3 regions of the Celeribacter sp. ULVN23_4 genome follow, and region 3 is predicted to be linked to each of the others. Evidence: riboswitches for the same ligand, from Rfam matches in the RefSeq annotation. Region 3 holds a riboswitch; each other region holds the start of a gene.
What was found. Region 3 has a riboswitch for cobalamin ahead of ACYBHZ_RS09745 (TonB-dependent receptor plug domain-containing protein). Riboswitches for the same ligand answer to the same signal wherever they lie in the genome.

Region 1 (10,358 bases), on a different contig from region 3:
CACCATCGAGCATGGCGCGGGCGTAGGACAGGAAGGCCACAGCATTCTCAGCCCCGCCCTCGGTCAGATAGGACCAGAGACGGTGGTAATCTTCCGTCGAGACCGTCGAAAGCGCGGCGAGTTCTGCGTCCGGTTTGTCGTCGCCCGGAAGCGCCACGAAAGGAACGCCCGCCTCATGCAGCCGCGCGGCATATTGTTCGAGGCCATATTTCCAATACCCGGTGCCGCCCAGCACACGGGCGATCACCATGCGGGATTTGGTGGCGCAGGTGTCGAGATGCAGGTCCACGGACATCGGGTGGCGCAGATGCAGAAGCGAGGCGAGACGGAGAGACGGCGCCTTCGTCATGGCCGCCCGCGCTTCCGACAAAAGCGCCAATTCTGTGTCCGCAGCCGAGATCACCACGAGATCGGCCGGTGTCTGGCCAAGGTCGACGGCCTCGCTGCCGTCATCAATGGAACCGGGGGTGGCGGCGAGCAGATGCATCGCTTCTCCTTGTCACGCCCGACGTTTCAGGGCATTGCTCGACAAACCCCAAATGAGGTCTGAGATGGATTATTCGAAAATGGGCGGGCCGAAGAAAGTTTCCGGCGCGCCGAAACATGGTGAACACAAGCGTCAGCAGCCGAAGGGCAAACTGGCCCCCAAAGCCGAATTGCTTGCCCGGATGAAGGCCGCTGCGGAGAAGAAGAAGGCCGAGTGACGGCCTTCACGCTTTCAGCGCGGCTTCGATCGCAGCGCGATCCAATCCGGCCTCGCCGATGACAACAAGCTGCGACAGGCGCGGGGCGGTTCCGAAGGGCTGATCGAAATAGCTGTCGACGCGCGGGCCGACGGCCTGCACCGCCAAACGCATCGGCTTGCCCTTCACCGCGACAAATCCCTTTAGTCGCAGAATGTCGTGTTCACGGATCACATCGGCGAGTGTTTCGGAAAAGGCTTTCGGATCGTTGATTTCCGGGCGGATCACCACGAAGCTTTCGAACTCGTCGTGGCCGTGTTCGTGATGGTCATGGTGGTGATCATTGTCGTCATGATCATGATCGTCGTCGTGATGGTGGTGATGTACCTCACCGCGCGCCTCAAGATCGCCCTCGGCCCCGATCCCCTGACCAAGCAAGACATCTACCGGCAATGCCCCATTCGTCGCGCGCAGCACATGCACGCCCGGACGGGCCTCAGCCTTGAGCTTGCGCACCAGCGCTTCCGCCTCATAAAGCCCCAGAAGATCGGCCTTGTTCACCACGATCATGTCGGCGCAGGCGATCTGGTCCTCGAACAATTCTGAGAGTGGCGCCTCGTGGTCGAGGTTCTCGTCCAGCTTGCGCTGCGCATCCACGGCGGCGATGTTATGGGCGAAGCGGCCTTCTTCCACTGCCTTGCCATCGACCACGGTCACGACGCCGTCGACGGTGACTTGCGTCGATATCTCCGGCCAGTTGAAGGCGCGGACCAAAGGTTGTGGCAAAGCCAGCCCCGAGGTTTCGATCACGATGTGATCCGGCTTGTCCTCGCGCTCCAGAAGCTTTTTCATTGTCGGGATGAATTCATCGGCGACGGTACAGCAGATGCAGCCGTTCGACAGCTCCATCACATCATCATCCGAACAGGTCGCATCGCCGCAGCCCTTGAGGATGTCGCCATCGACGCCAAGATCGCCAAACTCGTTGATGATCAACGCGATCCGTTTGCCCTCCGCATGCGAGAGCATATGCCGGATCAGGGTCGTTTTGCCCGCGCCGAGAAAACCGGTCACGACCGTTGCAGGAATTTTCGCTGCCATATCAGTATCCTTTAAAGAATTCGCCGGGACCGAAGCCCCGGCACCGGCTCAGGCCGACAGCGTGCGCGTGGATACGAGACCGGTTTTGCCGAGCCCTTTGATCGCTTTCGCCCCCGCCAGAACAGCCAGATCGACCAGCGGCTCAAGCAGGATGACGGTCATATAGGCGCCGCCAAACATGCCGACGGCGGCAAGGCTCTCGGCGGAAATGCCCTGCCCGTAAAAGGCCCAGAATGCGACCCAGAGCACGATCCCCGCTTGATAGGTCGTCGATAGTGCCAAGGCTTGTTTGTAGGACACATCGGCATAGGCCGTGTCCGGCGCGATGATGCGACCCGCGACCACTTTAATCCCGAACAGGGGCACCAAAAGCGTGGTGACGTTCATGCCGTATTGCGGCAGGTCGAAGGGTGCGAACAACACGCCCTGCGCCAATAGTCCGAGTGCCAGACCCAGCGCGGCGGGCGCGGCTCCGAAGAGCAGGAACAAGGTTGAGCCGAGGATCAGGTGCACCTCTGAAACGCCCACGGGGTAATGCGGCAGAACCTGAAAAAAGACGAAAACGGCGGCGGTCGAGATGATGGTCCGCGCTAGGAACGATCCCGCGCCCGTCTCGCGCAATGCGCCAATGCTTTCTTTGAGTGTGTAAAGACCAGCGCCAGCAGCGGTGGCATAAGACAGTGCGATCTTCGCACCGGTGACAATACCGGGTTCGATATGCATCGAATGATCCTCCATTGCCGACATCCCCGTCGGCGGGTTGAGTTATGTGGTCAGGGCTGGTCTCCTGGCTCGCGGGTCGAAGCGCTCTCGTCACCTTCCCAAGGTTTCCCTCAGTGGTATGCCGACGGGCACTCACCGCTTACAGTCGCGGGGGCGGCTGTGGCTTTGTGTTCCGGGGTGGATCACACGCACCACATTCCCATTTCTCCCCGAAGGCTTTTGTACCTGTCTCGGGGAACCATGACGCGTCTATTTGGCGGTTGCAGCATGGCGGGGTCAAGCGATTTGACACGGCTTGTTCGAAGGGAAATTCGGCGAAATCCTAACGATGTGCAATATTTTGTGGATAACTATGCCGTTTTCTCCATATCTCGCGGCTACCCCGTTGACTCGGCGCGCAGCCTCCCGAACAGTTTTTATCCAAAAGGAATCACAGAGAGGCCCTTCTTGCATTTCACCCGTCTGCGTCTCAACGGCTTCAAAAGCTTTGTAGACCCCACCGATCTCGTGATCGCGGATGGGCTGACGGGCGTTGTGGGACCGAACGGTTGCGGCAAATCGAACCTGCTGGAAGCGCTGCGTTGGGTGATGGGCGAAAACCGCCCCAAGGCGATGCGCGGCGCGGGAATGGAAGACGTGATTTTTGCCGGGGCCTCGACCCGTCCAGCGCGCAACTTTGCCGAAGTGTGCCTGATGATCGACAACTCGGAGCGCCTCGCGCCCGCCGGGTTCAACGACAGCGACTCGGTCGAGATCATCCGCCGGATCACGCGCGATGCCGGTTCTGCCTATAAGGTGAACGCGAAAGATGTCCGGGCCCGCGACGTCTCGATGCTCTTTGCCGATGCCTCGACGGGGGCGCATTCCCCGGCTCTGGTGCGCCAGGGGCAAATCTCCGAGCTGATCAACGCCAAGCCGAAGGCGCGGCGGCGCATCTTGGAAGAGGCCGCTGGGATTTCAGGCCTGTATCAGCGACGCCATGAGGCTGAGCTGAAACTCAAGGGGGCGGAAACCAACCTTGCCCGCGTTGATGATGTAATCGAGCAGCTCGCCAGCCAACTCGCCTCGCTTGCGCGTCAGGCACGTCAGGCCGCGCGCTATCGCGAGATCGGGACCGAGCTGCGCCATGCCGAAGGCCTTCTGCATTACCGCCGCTGGCGCGATGCCGATTTGGCCCGGTCTGAGGCCGAAGACATTTTGCGCACCCGGTTGACGCAGGCCTCGGAAGCAGAGCGCCTCGCCCGCGATGCCGCAAAACAGCGCGAAAGCTTTGAAGAGGCGCTGCCGCCGCTGCGCGAGGAAGAAGCCATCGCGGCGGCTGTGTTGCAGCGTTTGACTGTGTCCCGCGATCAGCTGTCCGACGAGGAACGCCGCGCGCGCGAGATGATTGAAACCCTGTCGCGTAGGATCGATCAACTGGTCGCCGACATGGCCCGCGAGGAACAGCTCAACAAGGATGCGGGAGAGACCATTTCGCGTCTGGAATGGGAGCAGAAGGAACTTATCAAAGCCGCAGACGGTCATGAGCCGAAGCTCTTGGAAGCGGCTGCGGAAGCATCCGAGGCGAGCCAAATTTTGGCCGATCGCGAAACGGCCCTGTCGCAAATGACCGAAGATGTTGCTCGTCTCGCGGCGCGGCACCAATCTGCCAACCGTTTGGTCGAGGACAACCGCAAGACGCTGGACCGCGCCCGTGGCGAGGCCGACCGGGCTCGTGGGGCTGTGGACGCGGCGCGCGAAACGCTGGCGCATTCTTCCGAGGCGCTGGAAGAGGCGGAAGCGCAGCAGGAAGAAGCTGTCGCGCGCACCGAAGAAGCCGAGGCGATGCTGATCGAGGCCGACGAGGCTCGAACAGAAGCGCAATCGCGTGAGGCGCTGGCCCGTGCGGCGCGCTCAGAGGCCGAGGGCGAGGTCGGTGCGCTCAAGGCCGAAGTGTCGGCTCTGGCTAAAATGCTCGACCGCGATCAGATCGGCGGCAAACAGCTTTTGGATTTGGTGAAAGTCAAATCAGGATATGAAAAAGCGCTCGGTGCGGCGCTTTCTGATGATTTGAGACAGCCTGCGATTGAGAGCTATCAGGCTTCTGGCTGGGTCACTTTGCCGGAATACCCGGATGATCAAGATTTGCCCAACGGTGTTGAGCCGCTTGAGGGCTATGTCACCGCGCCGCCGGTTCTGTCGCGTCGTCTGGCGCAGATCGGTCTTGTCCGTGCCGAGGATGGCGCGCGGTTGCAAGCCGATCTCGAACCCGGTCAGCGGCTGGTCTCTGTTGAGGGCGATCTCTGGCGTTGGGACGGCTATCGCGCCGGGGCCGAGGATGCGCCTTCGGCGGCCGCGCTGCGGTTGCAACAACTCAACCGGCTTGAAGACCTGAAGCAGGAACTCGTCGCGGCGGAAGCCAAGGCGGACGGTGCAGCGCAGGCCCACGAACATCTGAAGGCCGACCTCGCCCGCCTGACCGAAGCCGACCGTCTGGCTCGCGAAGCGCGCCGCGATGCAGACCGCGCCATGTCGGAGGCCGCACGGACCCTGTCGCGGGTGGAAAATGAAAAGACGTTGGCGGAAGGCAAGGTCGAGAATCTCGGTCTCGCCGTGGCCCGCCATGAGGAAGAGGCGCGCGGAGCCGACCAACGTCTGCGCGAGGCGGAGAAGGCGGTGAAAGACCTGCCCGATCTCGACGCAGCACGTTCGGATATCGAAGAGGTGAAACTCGCCGTCGAGGCCGCGCGGATCACCATGATGACCAAGCGCTCGTCCCATGATGAAATCCGCCGCGAAGGCGAGGCGCGGACCCGCCGGTCGCAAGAGGTGACCAAGGAGCTGTCCGGCTGGCGGCACCGCCTTGATACGGCGGGCAGGCGCGTTGCGGAATTGCAGGATCGCAAGGAAGCGACCGAGGAAGAGCTTTACGAGGCGGCCGCTCAGCCCGAGGAGATCGCGGAAAAACGCGAAGCCCTGATGGCGCAAATCGAGGATGCCGAGCATCGCCGCAAACGCGCTTCTGACGCGCTCGCTGTTGCGGAGGAAAGCTTGCGCGAAGCGGTGCATGCGGAGCGTGAGGCGGAGCGTTTGGCCTCCGAGGCCCGCGAAACCCGCGCCGCCGCTGAGGCCCGCCGGGATGCCGCAAAAGAGACTGTCGAAGCGGCGATCGAGCGCATCCGGGAAGAGTTGGAAACGACCCCGGCGAAGCTGTTGGAAGAGCTGGATGTCGATCCGGAGAAAATTCCGGCCCATGCCGAGATTGAGGTGGATGTGAACCGCCTCAAACGCCTGCGCGACAGTCTCGGCGCGGTGAACCTTCGAGCCGAGGAAGACGCGAAAGAGGTGCGTGAGGAACACGATACCCTCTTGAAAGAAAAAGAAGACTTGGAAGAGGCGATCAAGACGCTGCGCTCAGGTATCGCCTCGCTGAACCGCGAAGGGCGGGAACGTCTTTTGACCGCATTTGAGCAGGTGAACAGTAACTTCTCCATGCTCTTTACCCACCTCTTTGGGGGCGGTGAGGCCAAGTTGATGATGGTCGAAAGTGACGACCCTCTGGAAGCTGGCCTTGAGATCATGTGCCAGCCGCCGGGCAAAAAACTCTCGACCCTGTCTCTCCTGTCGGGTGGTGAACAGACACTCACCGCGCTGGCGCTGATCTTCGCGGTTTTCATGGCGAACCCGGCGCCGATCTGTGTGCTCGACGAGGTGGACGCGCCTTTGGACGACGCGAACGTGACCCGTTTTTGTGACATGCTAGACGAGATGACCCAGCGCACCGATACGCGGTTCCTGGTGATCACCCACCACGCCGTGACCATGGCCCGCATGGATCGTTTGTTCGGCGTGACCATGCAGGAACAGGGCGTGAGCCAACTCGTGTCGGTCGATCTCAAAAAGGCCGAGGCGCTTGTCGCATAAACTTGGTTAAGACTTTCCCAAGCTTTCCTCTTTAGTCCTGATCATGCCGCAACCCATTGCGGTGTCAGGAGGTGATGAGGCTGGAAGAGAAACCATTTCGAAAATGGATGGTGATCCTCGCGGCGGCGACGCTCGCCGTGGCAATCATCCGGCTCTGGATCGGGCTTTGACCTGAAAAAGAGAGCCCCGGCGAAGTAGCCGCTTCGCCGGGGCATTTGATGATGACACTGGAGGTCCCATTTCGTTGTTACAGACTCTAACAGATTCCTTACCAAACCGTAAAGTCCGCGCGGTTATCTGCACAGATCGTGGTTAATCCAATCGCTGCCGTTACTCGGCATCCAGATCCTTGATCGAGGCTTCGGCCTCGCCATTGATCCAGTAGCCGGCAGCTTTGAGCCACTGCAACGAATGTCCCATCGCAAGCACAGCTTCGCGGAGTTGCTTGGCAATCCCGGCCTCGGTCGCAATCCAGACAAAGGTGCCCGGCGTCAGCACCAACTGCGGCAGGACGTCGAGGAAAGGCTTGGCCTCCGTGGCCTCCGACATTGGGCGGTGAAGCCAGTGAGTTGTCACATCGGCTTGGCTTTCAATCACTTGTTCGTCTTCCGGCCCAGTAACGGCGGCGATCATGGTGACCTTGACGCCTGCGGGAAGCTCTTCGAGTTTGCGCCCCATCGCCGGAAGCGCCGTTTCGTCGCCGATCAGAACCCAATGGGCAATATCGCCTTCGATCACCCGCGAGCCGCGCGGCCCGCCGATTTGAAGCGCACTTCCGGGCTCTGCCGTTCGCGCCCAACTGGCCGCTGGCCCCTCGCCGTGATCGGCGAAATCGATGGTCAATTCACGGGCGTCAGTGTCAAAGCGGCGCGGGGTGTAGTCGCGTTTCGCAGGCTCGCCCGCACTTGGGACGAAGACCTTGAGGTGGTCGTCAAAAGAGCCGCTGGCGAAATCTGCCAAGTCCTCGCCGTTTAAGGTGATGCGGATCATGTGCGGCGTGAGCCGTTCGGTGCGGGCCACCGTCAGCTCGCGAAATTTCAATTCATGCCGCATGCGGCGGATCGTCGGGGGTTGCAAGGTATCGGTCATATCAATCATGTCCTAAAGTCTCAGGGCGCACAGATGTCGCCCCGCAAATTGCGGTTTTATATCTGTGCGTTGATTGACGTTAACGCTTACGGCACGCGGCGGGTTTGTTGCTCGGCGCTTGATACCTAAGTAAAATCATCAGGAACAAGCAAGCCTCAGGCCTCCACACCCCCTGTGCACTCACAAACGTGACAGCAGCGCGGGTGTCGGCCAGGCATCGGCCGGCAGGCCCAGTTTCTCCTGAACGCTCTGCACCGCCTCGCGCGTTTTCTCGCCGAGAATGCCGTCCACACCGCCAACGTCGTAGCCCATGTTCACAAGCTTCTGCTGCAACTGTTTCATCTGCGCTGCGGTCAGCCCGGCATCGGGGTTGCCCGCATTATAGACCGGCGCGCCTTCGAGGCGGGTGGCGAAATAGGCAGCGGAGGTCACATAAACAAAGCTTTTGTTCCACTCGAAATAGACCTCGAAATTCGGATAGGCGAGGAAGGCCGGACCGTTGCGGCCCATCGGCAAAAGCACGGAGGCTTGCAGATTGCCCGCACCCAGAGAGCCGCTGCGAGCTTTGACGCCAAGCCGCTCCCAGTCGCGCACGCTCATCTTGTGGTTCAGTCCGGTTTTCGACCAGTCGAGACCGGAGGGCAGTTTGACTTCCTGCAGCCACGGCTCATTCGCGCGCCAGCCGAGATGCCGCAGCATTTTCGCCCCCGACATCAGCGCATCTGGCGCAGAGGTTTTGAGGCGGACATGCCCATCGCCGTCGCCGTCGACACCGTTTTCAAGGATGTCTTTTGGCAGCATTTGCACCATACCAATCTCACCGGCCCAAGCGCCTTTCGTAGTCGTCGGGTCGAAATCGCCATGCTCGTATAGCGTCAACGCCGCGAAGACCTGCGGTTGGAAAAGTTCCGGGCGGCGGCAGTCATGCGAGAGGGTCATCAGCGCGTTCAGCGTGTTGAAATCGCCCTGCACCTGTCCGAAGTCGGTTTCCAACGCCCAAAAGGCCAAAAGCACGCCGCGCGAGACGCCATAGTCCCGCTCGATGCGGTCGAAGACGCTTTTGTATTTCGCCGCGTTGGCCGCACCGTTTTGCATCCGATTTTGGCTGATTACTGCGCGCGAGAAGTCGAGAAAATTCTTCTGGAAGAAGCCCTGTGCGCGGTCGGCTGTGAGTACCGCTTGGTCTTGGCGGACGGAGGCAAAGAATTGATCCGCAGCGGCTTTGGAATGCCCTTGCTGGAGGGCTGATTGCTTCATCTTGCTGACAAAGCTTGAGAAATTTCCGCCACAGGGAACATCCGCAAAAGCAGGGGAGGCAAGGGAGAGGGCGAGCACGAGGCCGAGAGAACGCATGGGGTTACCTTTTAAAGTCAGATTGAGAGGCACGATAACGAGGCTGGGGCGGTCAGGCAAATGACAGAATGGCGACGCAGATCAGGACGAAGGCCCATGCCGTCCAAAGCCGCGCGCAGGCGGCGTCTATATCGCGGATCGTGGCCTCGCGCCCCTCTGGATTGACCCAAGGATAATCGCGCATTTCGCCGTGATAGGCGCGCGGGCCAGACAGCGCGACACCGAGGGAGCGCGAAAGGGCGGCTTCCGGCCAACCAGCATTCGGGGAACGATGCCGCCGGGCTTCCGTGATGATCTCGCGCCACAGGCTGAGGGGCTTGCCCCACGGAAACAGAAGCACGGCAGTGAGGCGCGCGGGGATCAGGTTCAACACATCATCGAGCCGGGCCGCCGCCCAGCCGAAGTCGCGATGCCGCTCCGTGCGATAGCCGATCATGCTGTCGCCGGTGTTCACCACCTTGTAGACCAAGATCCCCGGCAGCCCGGCGATGAGAAACCAGAAAGCGGGGGCGATCACCCCGTCAGAAAAGTTCTCCGCCGCCGATTCGATGGCCCCGCGTGCGACCGCAGGCGCGTTCATCTGGGTCGTGTCTCGTCCGACAATCATCGACACGGCGTGGCGTCCCTCTGCGAGAGAGCGCTCAAGCGCGCGCGCCACGGCCTTTACATGATCGACCAAGGATTTCTGTGCCAAAAGCACCGCGCCGAGCAGGATTTCCAGAAACGGGATTTGCCCGAGCAGCAGCCCAAGCGCTGCCGCGCCGATCACCAATCCGGCGACGAGCACGGTGCCCTTGACCTTCCGCCCTGTCCCCGTATTGAACCGCGCATCAGCCCATCCAATCAGCCGCCCCATCAGCACCGCCGGGTGCGGCACACGGTTCCAAAGCCATTTCGGTTCGCCAAAAACGGCGTCAAGCAACAGGGCCATGGTGAGGGCAAGCGCCGTGCTCAAAGTGCGGCCTCCACGGCGGCTTCCAGTTGCGTCCAACGATCCGATGGCGGCAGGCCCAACCGCAGCCAACGCTTTGAGTAGGGGAAAATACGCGACCAGATCCGCGCCTCGGACAGCCGGGCCTGAACCGCATGCGCGTCGCCCACGTCATACAGCCGGAACAGGGTGGTGCCGCCAACAAGTTTTGCGCCCTTATTTTCCATAAGATTGTCTAAACGTGCAGAATCTTGTGCCAATTTGATCCGTGTGCGCATCGCCCATTCCGGATCGCTGAGCGCCGCCGTGCCAATCTCAAGCGCCGGTCCGGACACGGCCCAAGGGCCGATCAGCGTAGCCAAACGGTCGATCAACTCGGGCGCGCCAATGGCAAAGCCAAGTCGCACTCCGGCCAGCCCCCAGAACTTGCCAAAGCTCTTGAGCACGATGGTGCGTTCCTCTCGGACGCGGGCGATATGGCTCTCTTCCGGCACCACGTCGCCGAAACTCTCGTCGATGATGGTGAACGGGGCGGTGAAGGCCTCGTCACGCCAAAGTCGCCCGTCGGGGTTGTT
Region 2 (10,358 bases), on a different contig from region 3:
GATGTAGGTCAGCGACAGGCCCCATTGCGAACCATCACCCAGAAGGCGTTTGAACTGGGCCTGATCGTCCGGTGTCGTGATCACCGCGATCTCGCGAATGCCGCTCAGCATCAGCACAGACACCGGATAATAAATCATCGGCTTGTCATAGATCGGCATGAGCTGTTTCGAGACCGCCATGGTCAGAGGGTAAAGCCGCGTGCCGGAGCCACCGGCGAGAATGATGCCTTTGCGCTCGGTCATGCTGTGGGCTCCAGTTCTTTCAAAACCTCGGCGAGGCTGGTTTTCCAGTCGGGGCGCTTGATCCCGAATGTCGCCTCTGTCGCACTGCAATCCAGACGGCTGTTGTAGGGGCGTTCGGCGGGCATCGGATACTCCGAGGCCGGGATGTCCTCGACGGTCATGGCGTCGCCGGATTGCGCAAAAATCTCGCGTGCAAACGCGGCCCAGCTGACATCGGGCGCGCCGGAGAAATGGTAGGTTCCGGCCTTGTTCGGGTCGATTTCGAGTTGCTTGGCGATCTCGACACAGGCTTTCGCAATATCGCGCGCCGCCGTGGGGCCGCCGATCTGGTCGGACACCACGGTCAGCTTGTCCCGGCTCTGAGCCAGTCGCAGCATGGTCTTGACGAAATTCCCGCCATGGGCGGAGAACACCCAGCTCGTCCGCAGGATCACGAACCGCCCACCCGCTTCGCGCACGCCGTTTTCGCCTTCAAGCTTGGTCTCGCCATAGACGCCCAGCGGTCCGGTGGGAGCGTCGGGGGTGAAAGGAGTCTCCCCGGCGCCATCGAACACGTAATCCGTGGAGATATGAACAAAGGGAATGTCGAGATCAGCGCAGCATTCCGCCATCTCGGTCGGGGCCGCGGCATTGACCAATGTGGCCGCCAAGCCATCTTCCTCGGCCTTGTCCACCGCCGTGTAAGCCGCCGCGTTGATCACGGCCTCCGGTTTCAGCGCGCGGATGATCCGGCCACAGACCAGCGGGTCGGTCAAATCGGCCTCATCGCGCCCGAGAAAGCGGGCCTCCGGCAACAGAGAGCGAAGCTCGCTCGCGACCTGACCGGTTTTTCCAAAGACGAGGATCATGCCTTTACTCCCAAACGCTCACCCACACCGTGCCGATCCTGTAACGCGCGCCACCAGGTCTCGTTGTCCAGATACCACGCCACGGTTTTCTCCAAACCCTCTTCGACCGTCACCGAAGGGCTCCATCCCAGCTCATCGCGGATACGCGACGGGTTGATCGCATAGCGCGCGTCGTGCCCCGGACGATCCGTGACGAAGGTGATCTGATCCGCATAATTTCCGCTGGATTTGGGTCTTTTTTCATCCAGAATGGCGCAGAGCATCTCCACCAGTTCAAGGTTGGAAAGCTCATTTTCGCCACCGACATTGTAGCTACGCCCCAGCGCGCCTTTTTCCGCCACAAGCAATAAGGCGTCCGCATGATCCTCGACATAGAGCCAATCGCGAATGTTCGAACCATCGCCATAGATCGGCAGGGGTTTGCCCGCCAAAGCATTGAGAATGATCACCGGGATCAGTTTTTCGGGGAAATGGAAGGGGCCGTAATTGTTGGAGCAATTCGTCAGAACGACCGGCAACCCGTAGGTCTCATGCCAAGCGCGCACCAGATGGTCGGAGCTGGCTTTCGACGCGGAATAGGGCGAGCGCGGGTCGTAAGGCGTGTCTTCCGTGAACTTGATCGCCGGGTCATTGGGGAGCGAGCCGAACACCTCATCGGTCGAGATGTGGTGGAACCGGAAGCTCTCCGGCTTGCCGCTTTCCACCCAATATTTGCGTGCCGCTTCCAGCATGTTGAACGTGCCGGTGATGTTGGTCTCGATGAAATCCCCCGGCCCGTCGATGGAACGGTCCACATGGCTTTCCGCCGCCAGATGCATCACCACATCAGGGCGATGCTTGGAAAAAACAGTGTCTAATCCGGCCCGATCACGAATATCGACCTGTTCGAACGCATAGAGCGGGCTCTCCGCGACAGAGGCCACATTGTCGAGGCAGGCCGCATAGGTCAGCGCATCGACATTCACCACCTCATGCCCGCGCGACACCGCGAGACGCACCACGGCAGAGCCAATGAACCCTGCGCCGCCTGTCACCAGAAGTTTCATAGGCTGTCCTTTGTGAAAGGCGTTTTGAAATCCGCGAAGCTCTGGGCTTTCTCGTCTTTCTCGGAAATGATCGGCGTGATGCCTTCAAGCGGCCAGCCGATGCCGCAGCTGTCCCATTTCACGGCACCGTCGCACTCGGGCGCGTAATAGTCGGTGCATTTGTAGATGATTTCGCTGTCCGGCTCCAAAGTCATGAACCCGTGCAGGAACCCGGCGGGGATCCAAAGCTGTTTGCCATTCTCAAAGGAAAGCTCCGCGCCGACCCATTGGCCGTAGGTCTCGGACCCCTCGCGCACATCGACCGCGACGTCGAAAATCCGACCCTTGCCGCAGCGCACCAATTTGCCCTGCGCATGGGGCGGACTTTGAAAATGCAGGCCCCGCACCGTGCCAACCTCGCGCGACAGCGAATGATTGTCCTGAACGAACTCAGGCAGATCAAGCCCGGCCTCTTCGAGTTTTTTCTTGTTCCAGCTTTCCGAGAAAAATCCCCGATGATCGCCAAAACGCGGGGGCGAGATAAAATAAACGCCGTCTAACGCTGTCGAAGAAATCATATCTACCTGTCTTACTTGTCCGGATTACTCTCCGACATAAGTGCAGAATTCCGACGGTAGCCGCAACATTTCCCTCGGGAAAAGCGCGCATGTGGCGCCCGCTTTACACGGACGCCACATAAAATTTTAGAAATCCCAGTCTTCGTCTTCCGTCGCGACCGCCTTGCCGATCACGTAGGAAGAACCGGAGCCGGAGAAGAAGTCATGGTTTTCGCTATCGGGCGACAGGGCCGCGAGGATGGCGGGGTTCACTTCGGACACTTCCGGCGGGAAAAGCGCCTCAAAACCGAGGTTTTGCAAGGCTTTGTTGGCGTTGTAATGCAGGAAGACTTTGACGTCTTCCGTCAGCCCGATCCCGTCGTAAAGCTCTTCGGTATACTGGTTCTCGATCTCGTAAAGCTCGAACAGCAGACCATAGGCATAGTCTTTCAGCGCCTGTTGTTCCGCTTCCGGCAGTTTTTCGATGCCGCGCTGGAATTTGTAGCCGATGTAATAACCATGCACCGCCTCGTCGCGGATGATCAGACGGATCAGGTCGGCGGTGTTGGTCAGTTTCGCGCGCGAAGACCAGTACATCGGCAGATAGAAGCCAGAGTAGAACAGGAAGCTTTCGAGGAACACCGAGGCGATCTTGCGTTTCAGCGGATCGTTGCCCGGCGCGTAGGTTTCCAGAATGGCTTTCGCCTTGGCCTGAAGATGCGGGTTTTCTTCGGACCAACGGAACGCCTCATCCACCTCTTTCATCGAGCAAAGCGTCGAGAAAATTGAGGAATAAGAGCGCGCATGCACGGCTTCCATGAAGGCGACGTTGGTGAGCACGGCTTCCTCATGCGGCGTCACCGCATCGGGCATCAGAGCCGGCGCGCCGACGGTGTTCTGGATCGTGTCCAGAAGCGTGAGCCCCGTGAACACACGGATGGTCAGGCGCTGCTCCTCTTCGGTCAGGGTAGACCAGCTCGGGATGTCGTTCGACAGCGGCACTTTTTCCGGCAGCCAGAAGTTCACGGTCAGACGGTTCCAGACCTCAAGGTCCTTGTCGTCCTGAACCCGGTTCCAGTTGATCGCACGCGGGATGCGGATATCGGTCATATCTTTCATAACTCTTGGCTCTCCTTACAGCGTGCAGGACACGCAGCCCTGAACCTCGGTGCCCTCAAGGGCGGCCTGGCGCAGACGGATGTAGTAGATGGTCTTGATGCCTTTTTTCCACGCATAGATCTGCGCTTTGTTGATGTCGCGCGTGGTGGCCTCGGCGGGGAAGAACAGCGTCAGGGACAGACCCTGATCGACGTGTTCGGTGGCCGCGGCATAGGTGTCGATCAAGGCTTCCGGCCCGATCTCATAAGCATCGCGATAATATTCGAGATTCTCGTTGTCCATGAAGGCGGCCGGGTAATAGACACGGCCGATCTTGCCCTCTTTGCGGATCTCGATTTTCGACACGATCGGGTGGATCGAGGAGGTCGAGTTGTTGATGTAGCTGATCGAACCGGTCGGCGGCACGGCCTGAAGGTTGCGGTTATACAGCCCGTCCTTCATCACAGCCTCTTTCAGAGCCGCCCAATCCGCACGGGTTGGCAGGTCCATCCCGTCGAACAGAGCCTTCACCGTCTCGCTTTCCGGCAGCCAGTCGCGGTCGGTGTATTTATCAAAAAAGGAACCGTTGGCGTAATCGGAGGTCTCAAAACCTTTGAAGCTCTCACCGTGATCGCGCGCCAAAGCGTTGCTTTCCCGGATCGCGTGATAGGCAACAGCGGCGAAATAGACCGAGGTGAATTCGACGCCTTCCGGGGAACCGTAATGGATGTGCTCGCGGGCCAAAAAGCCGTGCAGGTTCATCTGGCCGAGGCCGATGGCGTGGCTTTCGTCATTGCCGCGACGGATCGACGGCACAGAGTCAATCGCCGACATTTCGGACACAGCGGTCAGGGCGCGCACAGCCGTGCCGACCGTCTGGCCAAGGTCTTTGCCGTCCATCGTTTTCGCAATGTTGAGCGAGCCGAGGTTACAGGAGATATCGGTGCCGAGATGCGAATAGCTCAGGTCGTCGTTGAACTCGGAGGCTTCGTTCACCTGAAGGATTTCCGAGCACAGGTTCGACATGTTGATCCGACCCTCGATCGGGTTCATCCGATTCACCGTGTCTTCGAACATGATGTAGGGATAACCGGATTCGAATTGAATCTCCGCGAGCGTCTGGAAGAACGCACGGGCGTTGATCTTTTTCTTGCGGATACGTTTGTCGTCCACCATCTCTTCGTATTTCTCGGTGACCGAGATTTCAGAGAACGGCACGCCATAGACTTTCTCGACGTCATGCGGCGAGAACAGGTACATATCTGCGTTTTTCTTGGCGAGCTCAAAGGTCACGTCCGGGATCACGACGCCCAGAGACAGGGTCTTGATGCGGATTTTCTCGTCGGCGTTCTCGCGTTTCGTGTCGAGGAAACGCAGGATGTCCGGGTGGTGCGCGTTCAGGTAAACCGCACCCGCGCCCTGACGTGCCCCAAGCTGGTTGGCGTAGGAGAAGCTGTCTTCGAGAAGCTTCATCACCGGGATCACACCGGAGGACTGGTTCTCGATGCCTTTGATCGGCGCGCCGTGTTCGCGGATGTTGGTCAGGAGCAGAGCCACCCCGCCACCGCGTTTCGACAGTTGCAGCGCAGAGTTGATGCCGCGACCGATGCTTTCCATGTTGTCTTCGAGACGCAGGAGGAAGCAGGAGATCAACTCACCACGGGATTTCTTGCCAGCGTTCAGGAAGGTCGGCGTTGCGGGTTGGAACCGGCCCGACAGCATTTCGTCCATGAAGGCCATCGCAAGCGCTTCGTCGCCGCGCGCAAGTGCCAGAGCAGTCATCACGACACGGTCTTCATAGCGTTCGAGAAAGCGCTGCCCGTCACGCGTTTTCAGCGTGTAGGAGGTGTAATATTTGAACGCACCGAGGAAGGTCGGGAAACGGAACTTCTTGGCATAGGCCTCGTCCCAGATCTTGCGCATGAAGTTCTTGGAATACTGATCGAGAACTTCGGCCTCGTAATAGCCTTCATCGACCAGATAGCCGAGTTTCTCGTCGAGCGAGTGAAAGAACACCGTGTTCTGGTTCACATGCTGCAGGAAATATTGCCGCGCGGCCATGCGGTCGGCCTCAAAGCGGATATGCCCCTTCTCGTCGTAGAGATTGAGCATGGCGTTGAGCGCGTGATAGTCCGTCGTTCCGTTCAGGCCATCGTCGAGCATGGCGCATCCCCCGTGTGTGTGAGGCCCAGTTTCTGGCCCATTTTCTCCAACCCGGCGCGAACCCGGGCAATATCAGTGTCGAATCCCGCCAACTCGAACTTGTAGAGCAGCGGGACATTGCATTTGCGGGCGATCACATCGCCCGAACTGGCAAACAAAGTGCCGAAATTTCTGTTTCCGCTGCCGATGACGCCTTTGAGAAGCGCGCGAACTTCGGGATCGTTCAACAGGCGAATGACCTGTTTGGGAACCGCGCCACGCCCCTCACCATCTGCGTAAGTCGGACAGATCAGAACAAAAGGCCGGTCGATCACCGGCCCTGACTCCTTCGGAGAGATCGGAATGCGTTTGGCGGGAAGCCCGAGCCGATCCACGAAACGCACCGTGTTCTCCGATGTGGAGGAATAGTAGACGACATCCGGAATGCAATGCGGACGTGGCGCCGCCGGCATCGGATTCCCCATCGGCTCAGACCAGACGTGCGATCATGTCAGGACGGAAACCGGACCAGTGGTCCTCACCCGCGACAACGACGGGGGCCTGACGATAGCCGAGACCGGTCACATGGGTCATGGCGTCATCGTCTTGGGTCAGGTCGATCACATCGTAATCCACGCCCTTCGCGTCGAGCGCGCGGGTGGTAGCCGTACATTGCACACAGGCGGGTTTGGAATAAACGGTGATGCTCATCTCTCTGTCCTCAAGCTCGTTTTTAATGTGAGTTCTGGACGCGAGCACGGCGACACGCCGCTTCACACGCCCGCGAACCCTCCGTTCGTGGTCATTCTTCATTCTGGCAGATATCCTGACTTGCAGCTCAAACACCTCCGCCCACCTTCCCGGCAAAAGCCAGTGGATTTTGGACATCGATTTGCCGCTTACAGTTGCGGGGGCAGTGCGGATTTCAACCGTCTTCCCTGTTCGCCAACCGACTCAACGGCCAGCACCAGAATGTCCCCACATTTGCAGCCGTGAGCTCATGGTGTCAATCTGGAATACACCAGATACAGTAGGAAAAATTTTTATCCACACCACAAATAGCATATTTTGATCAGAAGACCAAAAACCGCCCAACGCGCCGGAAAAGCCGAATTGAGGCGCATTTCGCCCCAAAGGGCGCCCTTTAAGGCCCATTTTGCGCCTTCTCCGGCGTTTTGCGCGCGCCACTAGATTTAGCATCCCCACCCTCAGACACATATTTCGTCACACCGCGTTTCGACGATAAAAGCACCCCGCCCTACGCAGGCCCAGAGCAGCGACGCTCCCTTGCCCCAGACCAACGGAAGCCTTATGCACAGACCCAACACCGACACAGCGTCGGATTTCAGAACAAAGGGTCAGAGCCATGGCGAATTTTCTGTATAAAAACGACCTTCCGGACGATCTCGACCTCGGGCCAGTTGTCGCCATTGATTGCGAGACCATGGGGCTCAATCCGCACCGCGACCGGCTGTGCCTCGTCCAGATGTCCGGCGGCGACGGCAATGCGCATCTGGTGCAGGTCGCGCGCGGCCAGACCGAAGCGCCGAACCTGTGCAAAATGCTCGCCGATCCGAATGTGCTCAAACTCTTCCATTTCGGCCGCTTCGACATCGCCGCGATGTATCACACCTTCGGCACGCTCGCCGAACCGGTCTATTGCACCAAGATCGCCTCGAAACTCGTGCGCACTTTCACCGACCGTCACGGGCTCAAGAACCTCTTGGACCAACTGTTGAAAGTCGACATTTCCAAGTATCAGCAAATGAGCGATTGGGGCGCGGAAGACCTGACCAATGCGCAGCTCGATTACGCCGCCTCCGACGTTTTGTATCTGCATCAACTGCGCGACAAGCTGAACACCATGCTGGAACGCGAAGGCCGTATGGAAATCGCGCAATCCTGTTTCGACTTCCTGCCGACCCGTGCCAAGCTCGATCTTGAGGGCTGGCCCGAGATCGACATTTTCTCTCACTGACCGGAGCCGAGCGACATGACACAGCCCGTCCCTTTTCTTGAGACCGCCCGCCGTGTGATCCGGCAGGAGGCAGATGCGCTCGGCCTGCTCGCTGAGAGCCTCGGCGCGGAATTTACCGCAGCCGTTGAGACGATCCTCGCCGCCAAGGGCCGCACCATCGTCACCGGCATGGGAAAATCCGGCCATATCGCGCGCAAGATCGCGGCGACCCTGGCCTCCACCGGCACCCCCGCGCATTTCGTTCATCCGGCTGAGGCCAGCCACGGCGATCTCGGCATGATCGGCGACGGCGATGTGTGTCTCGTCCTGTCGAACTCCGGGGAAACGCCGGAGCTTGCCGATGTGATCGCCTACACCCGGCGCTTTAAAATCCCGATGATCGGCGTTGCTTCGAAACCCGACAGCTCGCTGATCCGGGCCTGTGATGTCGCGCTCGTTCTGCCGAAAGCGGCTGAGGCCTGCGGGCACGGGATCGTGCCGACCACCTCGACCACGATGACGCTGGCGCTTGGCGATGCCATCGCGATTGCGTTGATGGAACATCACGCGTTCACCGCCGATAATTTCCGCGTTCTGCATCCGGGCGGCAAGCTTGGCGCACGTCTCACGAAAGTGCGGGCGCTGATGCACACCGACATGCCTTTGGTGCGCGCCGACACCCCGATGCGCGACGCCCTGTCCGTCATCTCCGAAAAGGGCTTCGGCGTGGTGGGTGTCGTGGAAGCGGACGGCCAGCTGACCGGGATCATCACCGACGGTGACCTGCGTCGCCATATCGACGGGCTTCTGGACAAGACCGCCGGTGAGATCATGACCAAAGGGCCGATGACCATCACCGCCGACGCTCTGGCCGAAAAGGCCGTTGCGCGGATGGATGAGCGTGCGATCACCTGCCTCTTTGTGCGGGAAACTGCCGATGACGGGCGTCCTTGCGGGATTCTGAAAATTCAGGACTGTCTTCGCGCCGGTGTCGTGTAAGACGTCCTTATGGCGCGGTACGACAACCCCTATTCCAAATTCGTGGCCTTCGCGAAGATCGCCCTGCCGCTGGCAAGTCTGGCGGTCTTGGCGACGCTGTTCCTGTTTGCCCGCGGCAAGGAGATCGGCGTATCGATCCCCTATGCGGATGTGGATTTGGAAACGCTCGCCCGCGAACAGCGTGTCGATAAACCGTCCTTTGCGACGGTGACACGCGACGGGTCCGAGCTTGAAATTTCCGCTGACGCCGTCCGCCCGGACCTGTCCACGCCGGACGTGGTCAATTCGACCGTCATTCACGGCGCGCTCAGGATCCCCGGCAATGGAACGGTCACGATGAAAGCCAATGACGGCGTGATCGACGGCCCGACCAAGATCGCCGAACTGTCCGGCGATGTGGAGATCGTGACCTCCACGGGCTACACGATTACGTCCGAGCGGATCGCCACGCTTTTGGATGTGTCCAAGATCGAAAGCCCTGGAACCGTCGAGGCGGAAGGGCCCGCAGGTGATTTAACAGCCGGTTCGATGGAAATTTCACAAGATCCGGAGACCGATGCCTACCTTCTGGTTTTCAAGAACGGGGTGAAGCTGATATATCAGCCCTGATTTTCGAGGAATTACACGTGCCCACCATCCGGTCCCTTTCGATCCGCTGCGCTTTGTCTCTGGCGCTTTCCGTTTCAAGCCTGCCCGCGCTGGCGCAGGGCGCTGAAATCGCCTTTGGCGGCCTCAAACACGACAGCTCGCTTCCGGTCGAGATCACCTCCGACCAACTGAGCGTCGATCAGAACACCGGCAAGGCGCTCTTCACCGGCGATGTGGTGATCGGACAGGGGCCGATGCGGCTCGCGGCCAGCACCGTCGAAGTGATCTACGCAACGGAAAGCAGCGACATCGCCAAGCTTTTGGCCTCTGGCGGCGTCACGATCACCAATGCGGGCGAAGCGGCCGAAGCGCAGAATGCGGAATATGACCTCGAATCAGGCACCGTCACCCTGACGGGCAATGTGATTTTGACGCAGGAAAACTCTGTATTGTCCGGCAACCGGATGGTGATCGACCTGAACACCGGGACGGGCCGTATGGACGGACGGGTCAAAACCATCCTGCAATCCGGGAAGGATCAATGAGCGACACCTCCGGGCTGAAAGTCCGCAACCTGCGCAAAGGCTACCGCAAACGGACCGTGATCCGTGACATCTCCCTCGACCTGCATCGAGGGGAGGTGGTTGCGCTTTTGGGGCCGAACGGCTCCGGCAAGACCACCTGTTTCTACTCCATCGCAGGGCTCGTCATGCCCGAGGGCGGTGAGGTGACGGTGGATGGCCGCGACATCACACTTTTGCCGATGTATCGCCGCGCCAAGCTTGGCATCGGCTATCTCCCGCAGGAGGCCTCGGTGTTCCGCGGCCTCTGTGTCGAGGACAACATTCTCGCCATCCTCGAAGTCTCCGAAAGCGATCCGCTGCTGCGCCGCGAAAAGCTT
Region 3 (10,358 bases):
CGCCCGCACCGCGCGCAATCTCAATCGCCCGGCGCATCACGGCCACGGCATCCGGATATTCGGAGCGGGTGTAGATGTAACCCTTCGTCGCCCCACAGCCGAGGCCTGCGATCGTCATGCCTTCGATCAGGGTAAAGGGGTCGCCCTCCATAATCATCCGGTCGGCGAATGTACCACTGTCGCCTTCATCGGCGTTGCAGACGATATATTTCTGCGGCGCACGGGCGAGCCGCACCGTGTCCCATTTGATCCCGGTCGGGAACCCCGCCCCACCGCGACCGCGCAGGCCGGAGAGTTTCACCTCGTCGATGATATCGTCTTGCGACATGCCAATCGCACGCTTGAGACCTGCGAGTCCGCCGTGCGCCTCATAATCCGCAAGAGACAGCGGATCGGTCAGGCCACAGCGCGCAAAGGTCAGCCGGGTCTGACGCGCAAAGAACGGAATGTCCTCGACCTTGCCCAGTGTCTCGACCTCGCCATCCAGAAGCGCCGCGACATCGTCCTCGGACACCGGCCCATAGGCCAGGCGTTCGCCATCCGTCTCGATCTCGACCAGCGGTTCCAGCCAGATCATCCCACGCGTGCCGTTGCGGATGATCTCTGCATCCAGACCGCGCGCAGCAATCTCTTGCGCCAGCGTCGCAGCCACGTCGTCAGCGCCCAGCGCCTTGGCCGCCGAATCCATCGGAACGTAAATTTTCATGCCGACACCCCAATTTTCGTGGCCGCCAAAGCCTTCTCCACCCGCGCCTCATCGGCCCGCGCGATCAGCTTGTCATCCACCATCGCGGCGGGCGCGCAAGCACAAAGGCCAAGGCAATAGACCGGCTCCACCGTCAGCTTCCCATCCGGCGTGGTGCCATGCCACTCAAGGCCGAGTTTGTCCAAAAGCCGTTCGGCCAAAGCGACCCCACCCATCGACTGGCAGGCCTCAGCGCGGCAGATTTTCAGCACATGCTTGCCTGCCGGTTTTTCCCGGAAATCATGGTAGAACGAGATCACGCCCTTTAATTCGGCTGAGGTGATCGAAAGCGCCTTGCAAATCGGCGCATGGGCCGCCGCCGGGATCACACCGAACGCATCCTGCAACGCGTGCAGGATCGGCAAAAGCGGACCTTCGTGTGAGACATGTGCAGAGATAATTTCTGCAATGGTCCCGTCATCTGCAGACAGAGCGAGAGCGTGGGCTGGCGACATGGCTGACCTCATGGAATACGACCGTATACATTTTGACCATGTGACCACGCGCGACATCGTTAAATCAATATCGTTAAATCGTTAAATGATAGAGAAAAACTATCAAACTAGATCTGAAATCCGTCGCGCCTCGGCCAACAGCGCCGCCAAAACCGGCGTATTCGGATCACGGTGTGGCGCGATGAGCCCCACGCGGTGCCCGACCTCCCCACCAGAGAGTGGAATAAGATCGAGCGCCTTACCCTCAGTGAGAAACCGCGCCACGCCTTCGGGCAGGACTGTGATCCAGCCACCGCTCTCCACATGCGCGATCAACACCACCGTCGAATTCGATTCGACGCCCACCTCCGGCACCACACCAGATGCGCTCAGGTTACGGTCGATGATCCGTCGGTTCTGCATTTCCGGCGACAAAAGGCAGATCGGCACCCCGTCGAGATCGCTCCAATCGACCGATTTGCGCCCGGAAAAGACGCCCCCCTCAGCGCTCACCACCATGTAACGCTCTTCATAGAGCGGCACGGCACTCACGCGACCAAGAGGTTCATTGTCGAGATACGTCAGCCCCGCGTCCGCATCGAGATCGTCCAGCATGGTCAGGATTTGCGACGAAGGTTTCGACAGGATCGTCAGGCGCACATTCGGATGCGCCGTCATGAACACGGTCGAAAGCCGCGCGGCCCAAGTGAGCGCCGTCGGGATCGCCGCAATCCGCAACTGCCCGGACAGGCCATGTTTCGTCGCCCGCATTTCATCGCGAAGCTGGCGGCTGTCGGCGACAATCTTGCGCGCCCAGACCAAGGCCCTTTGCCCCTCCGGCGTCAATCCGCCGAAGCGCGAACCGCGAAAAATGAGCTGCACGCCCAACTGATCTTCGAGCTGCTTGATTCCCGCCGAAAGGCTGGGTTGCGTGATGCCAAGCGAGATCGCGGCCCGCCCGAAATGGCCCTCTTTGGCGACGGCGATGAACATTTCGAGCTTGCTCAGCATAGGGAGGTTCCGATCAAAAGCGCTTCTTTTGATAGGCATATCATATCACCCCCAAACAGGCCACGTCTCCTCTTGGCGCGGCCGATCAGGACCGCTAAGACAGACGTCCCGACAGGAGGACCACAGTTGAGCACGCCCACCGATCCGCAAACATCCGCGCGTATTGCCCGCACCATCGCCACCGACATCGCCGCCTCGCAGACACAGGTCTCCGCCGCGATCGGGCTTTTGGACGAGGGCGCGACCGTCCCCTTCATCGCGCGCTATCGTAAAGAGGTCACGGGGGGCCTCGATGACACGCAGTTGCGTCTTCTCAATGACCGCCTCTCCTACCTGCGCGAGCTTGAAGCCCGCCGGGTGACCATCCTCAAATCCATTGAGGATCAGGGCAAGCTGACCGACGAGCTCAAACGAGCCATCGCAGGCGCGGAGAGCAAATCAACGCTCGAAGACATCTACCTGCCCTACAAGCCCAAACGCCGGACCAAGGCGATGATCGCCCGCGAAAACGGCTTGGAGCCTTTGTTGGACGCGATCAAATCGGACCGCTCCGCCGATCCCGAAAAACTGGCCGAAGGCTTCATCTCTGAGGCCGTCCCCACCGTCAAAGACGCGCTCAACGGCGCGCGTGACATCGCCACCGAAGAGCTCTCAGAAAGTGCAGAGCTTCTCGGCAAGCTGCGCGATTTCATGCGGCGCGAGGCGCTTGTCACCGCGAAGGTCATCGCGGGCAAGGAACAAGAAGGCGCGAAGTTTTCCGACTATTTCGACCATTCCGAGAAATGGGCTGACATCGCCTCCCACCGCGCGCTTGCCATCCTGCGCGCCGCCAAGGAAGAGATCGTCACGATGGACATCGCGCCCGAGCCGGAAGACGGCGCGGCACGCGCCATCGCCATGGTCGCGTCTTATCTGGGCACCGCATCGGAGCAGCCCGGCGATCTGTGGCTGCGCACCGTGGCGCGTTGGGCTTGGCGGGTCAAATTTGCGATCTCGCTGCACATCGACCTGCTGGGCGAGTTGCGCCAGCGTGCCCATGAGGACGCGATCACCGTGTTCTCGCGCAACCTCAAAGACCTTTTGCTCGCCGCTCCGGCGGGCGCGAAAGCCACGCTCGGCCTCGATCCGGGTATCCGCACAGGCGTCAAAGCCGCCGTGGTCGATGCCACCGGCAAGCTCTTGGAAACCGCAACGCTCTATCCGTTCCAGCCGAAAATGGATGTGCGCGGGGCAGAGGCGAAAATCATCGATCTAGTGACCCGTCACGGCGTCGATCTGATCGCCATCGGCAACGGCACCGCCAGCCGGGAAACCGAGAAACTCGTGGGCGAAACGCTCAAACTCCTGCCGCCCTCCGTCAAAGCCCCGACCAAAGTCGTGGTCTCGGAAGCGGGCGCGTCGGTCTATTCCGCATCTGAGCTTGCCGCCACGGAATTCCCCGATCTCGACGTGTCGCTTCGAGGCGCGGTCTCCATCGCCCGACGTCTGCAAGACCCGCTCGCGGAATTGGTGAAGATCACACCCGAAAGCATCGGCGTCGGCCAGTATCAGCACGACGTCGACCAGCGCCGCCTGTCACAAGCGCTCGAAGCCGTGGTCGAAGACGCGGTGAACGCCGTCGGCGTGGACCTGAACATGGCCTCTGCGCCGCTCTTGGCCCAAGTCGCGGGGCTCGGCCCGTCACTCGCCCAAAGCATCGTCATCCACCGCGACATCCACGGCGCTTTCCCCTCGCGAAAATCCCTGCTCAAAGTTTCCGGCCTCGGCCCGAAAGCCTTTGAACAATGCGCGGGTTTCCTGCGCATCCGCGAGGGCGACGAGCCGCTCGACGCCTCCTCCGTGCACCCGGAGGCCTATGACGTCGCCCGCGAGATCGTCAAAGCCTGTGGCCGCGACATCCGCGATATCATGGGCAGCCCCGCCGCGCTCAAGGGCCTGCGCGCCGAGCAATTCGTCACCACGGACTTCGGGCTACCCACCGTGCGCGACATTTTCACAGAGCTGGAAAAACCCGGCCGCGACCCGCGTCCCGAGTTTAAAACCGCGACCTTCACCGATGGCGTCGAAGACATCAAAGACCTGAAACCCGGCATGCGGCTTGAAGGCACCGTCACCAACGTCGCCGCCTTCGGCGCGTTCGTCGACATCGGCGTGCACCAAGACGGGCTGGTCCACGTCAGCCAGCTCGCCGACCGTTTCGTCAAAGACCCGCATGAGGTGGTGAAAGCTGGAGACATCGTTTCTGTGCGCGTCACCGAGGTGGATATTCCCCGCAAACGCATCGGGCTTTCGATGCGCAAGGACGGCGGCGCGTCCGAAGATCGCAAACCCCAACAGTCGCGTGGCAACCCAGCTGGCAACGGCGGCAAAGGCAATTACGGCGGCAAGCCCCGTGGCCCCAACCCCGGCGGTCCGAAAGGGCGCGGCGCGCACAACCAAGGCAAGGGCCAAGGTGGACCCCAAAGCGGTGGCCAAGGTGCCCTCGGCGCGGCTCTGCTTGATGCGATGAAAAACAAGCGCTGAGCAAACCCGCCGCCACGCGCCCTTCCGCGACGTGAAGCCATATATAATGACGCGATTGGCCGGAGAATCTTGACTTCTTCGGCCATATCGCTTTTCTGCACCCATTCAAGTTCCGGCATAACACCCGGATAAAAGGGAACATGGAACGGGCCCTAACGCCCGAAGCCGTGGCTGCCCCCGCAACTGTGAGCGGTGAGCGAGGCCAACCAGAGCCACTGGGATTTCCCCGGGAAGGCTGGCTGTCGCCGAGATCCGTGAGCCAGGAGACCTGCTTGGATGATCACCCTTTTCCGGGCGCGGGGCGTGCCATGGAAGCGGCACATCCGCAGCGGTGACGCACTCACTGTCTGCGGAGCATTCCTCCACAGGCCCAAACGGATCACGGGAAGCCGCGCGCTTCTTTTCAGGAGGATACTCCATGCACGCCCTTACCAGCCTGCGCTTTTCATTGCTGGCCTCTGCCGCATTAACCCTACCACTTGCCGCCCTCGCCCAAGACGCGGGCGAGATATACACTCTGGACGAAATCGTCGTCTCCGGAAGCCTGACGCCCGTCGCCAAAAGCGACACGGGCGCGACGGTGGAGACTTTGGGCATCGATGAGACGGGCGACGCCGCGCAATCGGTTTCTGATGTACTCTCTACTCTGCCCGGCGTCTCGATGAGCCGCAACGGCGGTGTCGGAGCCAGCACCACATTACGCATTCGTGGCCTCTCCTCCAATTACATCGGAGTACGGATCAACGGTATTGACGTGACAGATGTGGCAGGCCCTCAAGCACAATATGATTTCGGCGGGCTACTTTCCTACGGCATCTCCTCGATTGAGGTACTCAAAGGCTCGCAATCCGCGCTCTACGGCTCCGAAGCTATTGCCGGATTGGTCAGCATCGACACACTCTCAGGCGAGCCCGGACTGAGCACGACCGTTGAGGCCGGCAGCTACGGCACCTACTCCGCAGGTGTCTCCAACAAAATCGAAAGTGACACCGGCTCTCTGGCTTTCACACTTTCTCACTTCAAAACCGATGGTTTCTCTGCACAGTCCAACAACACCGAAGATGACGGGTTCGAGGAAACCACTCTGACCTTTGGCCTGGAGCAAGACGTCAGTGACACTGTAACGTTTGGGCTAAGCGGTCTCTATCGCACGTCTGATCTGGACTATGATGTCTCCTTTGATACCTACGCGACCGCAAGCCGCGAGGAAAAAGGTCTGCGGGCCTACGCTCAAATCCATGGCGATCTCGTGACGCATGAAATTGGCGCTTCAATGTTCCACGCCGACCGGACCAACCTGTCAGGCGGGGCGGCAATCGACTACATCAGCCGCCGCAAGGAATTCACATACCTCGGCTCCGCCGACATTTCCGCCATTACGACATTCACTTTTGGTGCCGAATATACCGAAGAAAAATTCAAGGTTCTCAGCGCGTGGGGCAACACCATAAACAAAGACCGCAATGCCGCCGTGAAAGGAGAGATTTTGATCGAGCCGACCTCTGGGCTGAACATTTCCGCCGCATTGCGCTATGACGACCATTCCAAACTCAGCGATCACCTTTCGGGACGCCTTGCTGCCGCATGGGAAGTCACACCCGATTGGATCATACGTGGGGTTCTGGGCACTGGTTTCCGCGCCCCCTCGCTCTATGAACGCTACAGTGACTATGGCAACCCCGACTTCACCGAAGAAACCAGCCGCAGCGCTGAATTGAGTGTTGAGCGCCGCTTCTTGGGCGATGATTTCGCAAAAGCAACGCTGTTCTACACGGAAATCGACGACAAAATTGACTACAACTACAGCACCTATGCTTACGAGCAGATCGGCGGAACCACCACGTCCAAAGGTCTTGAGCTTTCCGGGCGCTATGGTCTGTCGGAACGGTTCGCACTCTACGGTAACTATACCTATACCGATGCCGAACATAGCAACCAGCGCGCGGCACGGGTTCCGCGTCATGACGCCTCCATCGGCCTTGATACCACTCTGACGGACCGCCTTTCCGGTGCCTTCGAAGTGCAATTCGTCTCAGACCTCAAGGACATCGACACCTCCACCTCGACGCTCTTCGATCTGGATGACTACACGTTGTTCCACGCAAGCCTGTCCTATGACCTGACCGACAAGGTTCAACTCTACCTGCGCGCAGACAACCTGACCGACGAGGATTACGAAACCATCTCAGGCTACAACACGCCGGGTCGCTCCGCCTATATCGGCGTCAAAGCGTCCTTCTAAGTGCGCCCTTCTGCGCTCATAAGCTTCGCCGCCGCCCTTGTCTTCACGGGGGCGACGGCCTTTGCCGACAATCTGTCCGAGCCACCGTCGAAGTCACTGTCGAAGCCACCGTCCGAGACCGCCCCCAAACGCGTCGTCTCGATCAACCTCTGCACCGATCAGCTCGCCATGATGATCGCAGCGCCCGGACAACTGCTCTCGATCACAGACTACGCCCGCGACCCGAGCGCCTCCGTGATGGTCGAAGAGGCACAGGCCTATCCCGTCAATCACGGTCAGGCCGAAGAGGTCTACCTTCTCAAACCCGATCTCGTCCTCGCCGGGCAATATACCGCGCGGGCCACCGTTTCGATGTTACGGCGGCTGGGGATCGAGGTTGTGGAATTTGCTCCGGCGCGCTCGCTCGATGATGTGCCGGTCAACCTTCTCAAAATGGGACAGGCGCTTGACCGCGAGGATGTCGCACAAACCATCGCCGATGATTTTGCCCGACGCTTGTCCGACACAAGTCCGACGCAAAGCCGACGCCCGACTGCGGCGACTTATGCGGCCAATGGCTACAGCACCGGGGCCGAAAGTCTCGCCGGTGACATCATCGAAGCCGCAGGCCTCAAGAGCCTCGCGACAGAGCTCGGCCTGCCCTATGGCGGGTTTCTTCCGCTTGAGGCTTTGGTCATGGCCGATCCCGATCTGGTAATCTCCGGACGCGGACAAGGCGGCTACGCGCGGGCCGAAGAGGTTCTATCCCATCCCGCCTTGACCCATTTGAGCGGGGGTCATATGGCCTTTCAGGACCGCGATTGGATTTGCGGCCTTCCCGCAGTGATCGGCGCGGTGGAGCGGCTTCGGGACGTGCGCGAAAGGCTGGAAGACCAATGAAATATCCGTGGCTTATCGCACTCCTCACCGGTTTGATCATCGCCCTGTTCGCGCTCTCTTTGGTGATCGGCGTGGCGCAGGTCGGCCCTATCGAGAGCCTCGTCGCCCTGTTTTACGACAGTGATGGCCCTCTCAGCATGGTGATGCGCGAGATCCGCCTGCCGCGCGCCATTCTCGGCGTGATGGTCGGCGTGAGCCTTGGCCTGTCGGGGGCTGCGATGCAGGGCTATCTGCGCAACCCTCTGGCGGAACCCGGCGTGATCGGCATCTCCGCCTCCGCAGCGCTCGGCGCGGTCATCGCCCTGCAGACCGGCCTTGCCGCCCTCTTCGCCCTCGCCCTTCCGCTCGCCGCCCTCGCCGGCGCCGCCGTCTGCGTCACCCTCCTCCTGCTCCTCGCCGGGAGCGGCGGAACCCTGTCCCTCATCCTCGCCGGGATCGCGGTCTCCGCCTTGTCTTCGGCGCTCACGGCATTGGTGCTCAACCTCTCGCCAAACCCTTTTGCCGCCAATGAAATTGTCTTCTGGATGATGGGGTCTCTGGCCGATCGCTCGTTCCTGCATGTCTGGACCGCGCTGCCCGTCATGGCCATCGGCTGGGCGCTTCTGGCCTTCACCGGACGCGGCATCGACCGTCTGACATTGGGCGAAGAAGCCGCCGCCTCCATAGGCATCAACCTCAAGCGTCTGCGCCTTTTGCTCGTCGCCGGGGTCGCCGCCTCCGTCGGTGCAGCCACCGCCGTTGCGGGGGCCGTCGGCTTTGTCGGCCTCGTCGTGCCCCATGTCCTGCGCCCGCTCGTCGGCGCACGTCCGGCGCGGCTTCTCCTGACCTCCGCATTGGGCGGCGCGGCGCTTGTTCTGACTGCCGACATTGCCGTCAGATTGATCCTACCCGGGCGCGATCTGAAACTCGGCGTCCTGATGGCTTTGGTCGGTGCGCCGGTGTTCTTCCATCTGATCTGGCGGATGCGGGGGCGGTCATGACAGTGTTATCCACGCATAATCTCACGGTTCGCCGCGGCAATCGCATCACCCTCGACCACGCCTCCTTTACGGTCGCGCCCGGCGAATTCGTCGGCCTGATCGGCCCCAACGGCGCAGGAAAATCCACGCTCCTGCGGGCGGCCCTCGGGCTGATCGAAGCCGAGGGCGAGAGCACGCTCGCAAAACTTTCCCCCGCCGCCCGCGCCAAGGCCGCCGCATGGCTGCCGCAAGCGCGCGAAATCGCATGGCCGGTCAGCGTCGCGCATCTCGTGTCCCTCGCGCAAAACGAACGCCAAGACGCGCCGGAAGTGATCACAGCGCTTGAGCGCATGGACCTCATGAGCTTCGCCGAGCGCCCCGCGACAGGCCTGTCCGGCGGCGAACAAGCGCGCGTCCTGATCGCCCGTGCTCTGGCGCAGGATACGCCGCTGCTCTTGGCCGACGAACCCATTGCAGGGCTCGACCCGGCGCATCAAATCGGCTGCATGGACACGTTCGCAGCCCTCGCCAAAGAAGGCCGCGGCGTTGTCGCCTCGCTGCATGATCTCGGCCTCGCGGCGCGCCATTGTTCACGCATCGTCGTCATACACGAAGGGCGCATCGTCGCGGACGGCGCACCCCGCGCCGTTTTGACGGAGGCGCTTCTCGCCGAGGTGTTCGCAATCCGCTGCCACATTGCGGAAGCGCCCGAGGGCATGGTCTTGCAGCCGCTTGGACGGATCACACCAGAGGCCCGCGCATGAGCGATCTGTTTTTGCGCCCCAAGCTGGACCGCCCTTGGCTCGCCGCCGACTTCGGCGCGCCGATGCGGGTGCTGAGCTTTGCCCCCTATCGCCCCGGCTTCGTCACCGCCCGACATATTGTCTGGCGCGAATTGAAGAATGCGGACCTGCCGGTCGGGCTGAGTGTCGATGACTGGATCGCCAGTGAAATGGCGCGCCATGGTCACGCGGACGCTGTCGGCTTTCTGACCTCGCGCGACATCACCAAATTCAAGCACATGGAGGTCACCGTCGCAGACGCACATGTCGCCGCCCTCGCGACGGTCGGGCTTGGCAATGCCGAACGGATCGGCGCGAGAACCCCGCGCGATTGGGCGGTCGAGACCTATGGCACGATCAACATCGCCGTGCAGCTGAGCACACCGATCCGCGAAAGCGCCCAGATCGAAGCCCTCACCATCGCCGCGCAGGCCCGCACGGCAGCGGTGATGGAGGCCGGATTGCGCTTTGTCGATGGTCCGGTGACGGGCACAGGCACGGATTGCATCGCGCTCGCCGCCCCCGCCGGACAAGGGGCTTATGCCGGGCTTCACACCGCTCTCGGCGAGGCCATCGGGCAAGCCGTCTACCGCGCTGTTGCCATTGGTGCAGCGGAATGGGTGCGCGAAAACCCGAAGATGATGCGACAGGTGTTTGGCGACAGTTGAACATCCCCGCTCGCGAAAAGATGGACAGGCAACATGACCAAAATCACCCTGCTCGACGGCGGCCTCAGCCGCGAATTACAGCGTTTCGGCGCAGAGCTGCGCCAACCTGAATGGT

Region 1: linked by a shared signal. The riboswitch ahead of ACYBHZ_RS02890 (energy-coupling factor ABC transporter permease) and the one ahead of ACYBHZ_RS09745 (TonB-dependent receptor plug domain-containing protein) in region 3 are both predicted to bind cobalamin.
Region 2: linked by a shared signal. The riboswitch ahead of nrdH (glutaredoxin-like protein NrdH) and the one ahead of ACYBHZ_RS09745 (TonB-dependent receptor plug domain-containing protein) in region 3 are both predicted to bind cobalamin.

Annotation. Positions count from the first base shown of each region.
Region 1 is NZ_JBTVYO010000001.1:567,466-577,823, reverse strand. It holds gene cobN (cobaltochelatase subunit CobN) at 1-487, opposite strand, end outside; gene ACYBHZ_RS02900 (hypothetical protein) at 552-704, shown strand; gene cobW (cobalamin biosynthesis protein CobW) at 711-1,784, opposite strand; gene ACYBHZ_RS02890 (energy-coupling factor ABC transporter permease) at 1,833-2,507, opposite strand; cobalamin riboswitch at 2,545-2,765, opposite strand; gene smc (chromosome segregation protein SMC) at 2,955-6,410, shown strand; gene ACYBHZ_RS02880 (siderophore-interacting protein) at 6,741-7,499, opposite strand; gene ACYBHZ_RS02875 (lytic murein transglycosylase) at 7,680-8,852, opposite strand; gene cbiB (adenosylcobinamide-phosphate synthase CbiB) at 8,905-9,807, opposite strand; gene ACYBHZ_RS02865 (threonine-phosphate decarboxylase) at 9,804-10,358, opposite strand, start outside.
Region 2 is NZ_JBTVYO010000001.1:928,041-938,398, reverse strand. It holds gene rfbA (glucose-1-phosphate thymidylyltransferase RfbA) at 1-243, opposite strand, end outside; gene rfbD (dTDP-4-dehydrorhamnose reductase) at 240-1,091, opposite strand; gene rfbB (dTDP-glucose 4,6-dehydratase) at 1,088-2,137, opposite strand; gene rfbC (dTDP-4-dehydrorhamnose 3,5-epimerase) at 2,134-2,694, opposite strand; gene nrdF (class 1b ribonucleoside-diphosphate reductase subunit beta) at 2,821-3,792, opposite strand; gene nrdE (class 1b ribonucleoside-diphosphate reductase subunit alpha) at 3,808-5,934, opposite strand; gene nrdI (class Ib ribonucleoside-diphosphate reductase assembly flavoprotein NrdI) at 5,916-6,386, opposite strand; gene nrdH (glutaredoxin-like protein NrdH) at 6,403-6,624, opposite strand; cobalamin riboswitch at 6,713-6,900, opposite strand; gene ACYBHZ_RS04590 (ribonuclease D) at 7,280-7,891, shown strand; gene ACYBHZ_RS04585 (KpsF/GutQ family sugar-phosphate isomerase) at 7,907-8,869, shown strand; gene lptC (LPS export ABC transporter periplasmic protein LptC) at 8,879-9,478, shown strand; gene lptA (lipopolysaccharide transport periplasmic protein LptA) at 9,496-10,002, shown strand; gene lptB (LPS export ABC transporter ATP-binding protein) at 9,999-10,358, shown strand, end outside.
Region 3 is NZ_JBTVYO010000003.1:184,353-194,710, reverse strand. It holds gene ACYBHZ_RS09765 (formate dehydrogenase beta subunit) at 1-706, opposite strand, end outside; gene ACYBHZ_RS09760 (formate dehydrogenase subunit gamma) at 703-1,200, opposite strand; gene ACYBHZ_RS09755 (LysR family transcriptional regulator) at 1,303-2,190, opposite strand; gene ACYBHZ_RS09750 (Tex family protein) at 2,317-4,713, shown strand; cobalamin riboswitch at 4,804-5,003, shown strand; gene ACYBHZ_RS09745 (TonB-dependent receptor plug domain-containing protein) at 5,132-6,955, shown strand; gene ACYBHZ_RS09740 (ABC transporter substrate-binding protein) at 6,956-7,834, shown strand; gene ACYBHZ_RS09735 (FecCD family ABC transporter permease) at 7,831-8,814, shown strand; gene ACYBHZ_RS09730 (ABC transporter ATP-binding protein) at 8,811-9,557, shown strand; gene ACYBHZ_RS09725 (adenosylcobinamide amidohydrolase) at 9,554-10,243, shown strand; gene ACYBHZ_RS09720 (homocysteine S-methyltransferase family protein) at 10,277-10,358, shown strand, end outside.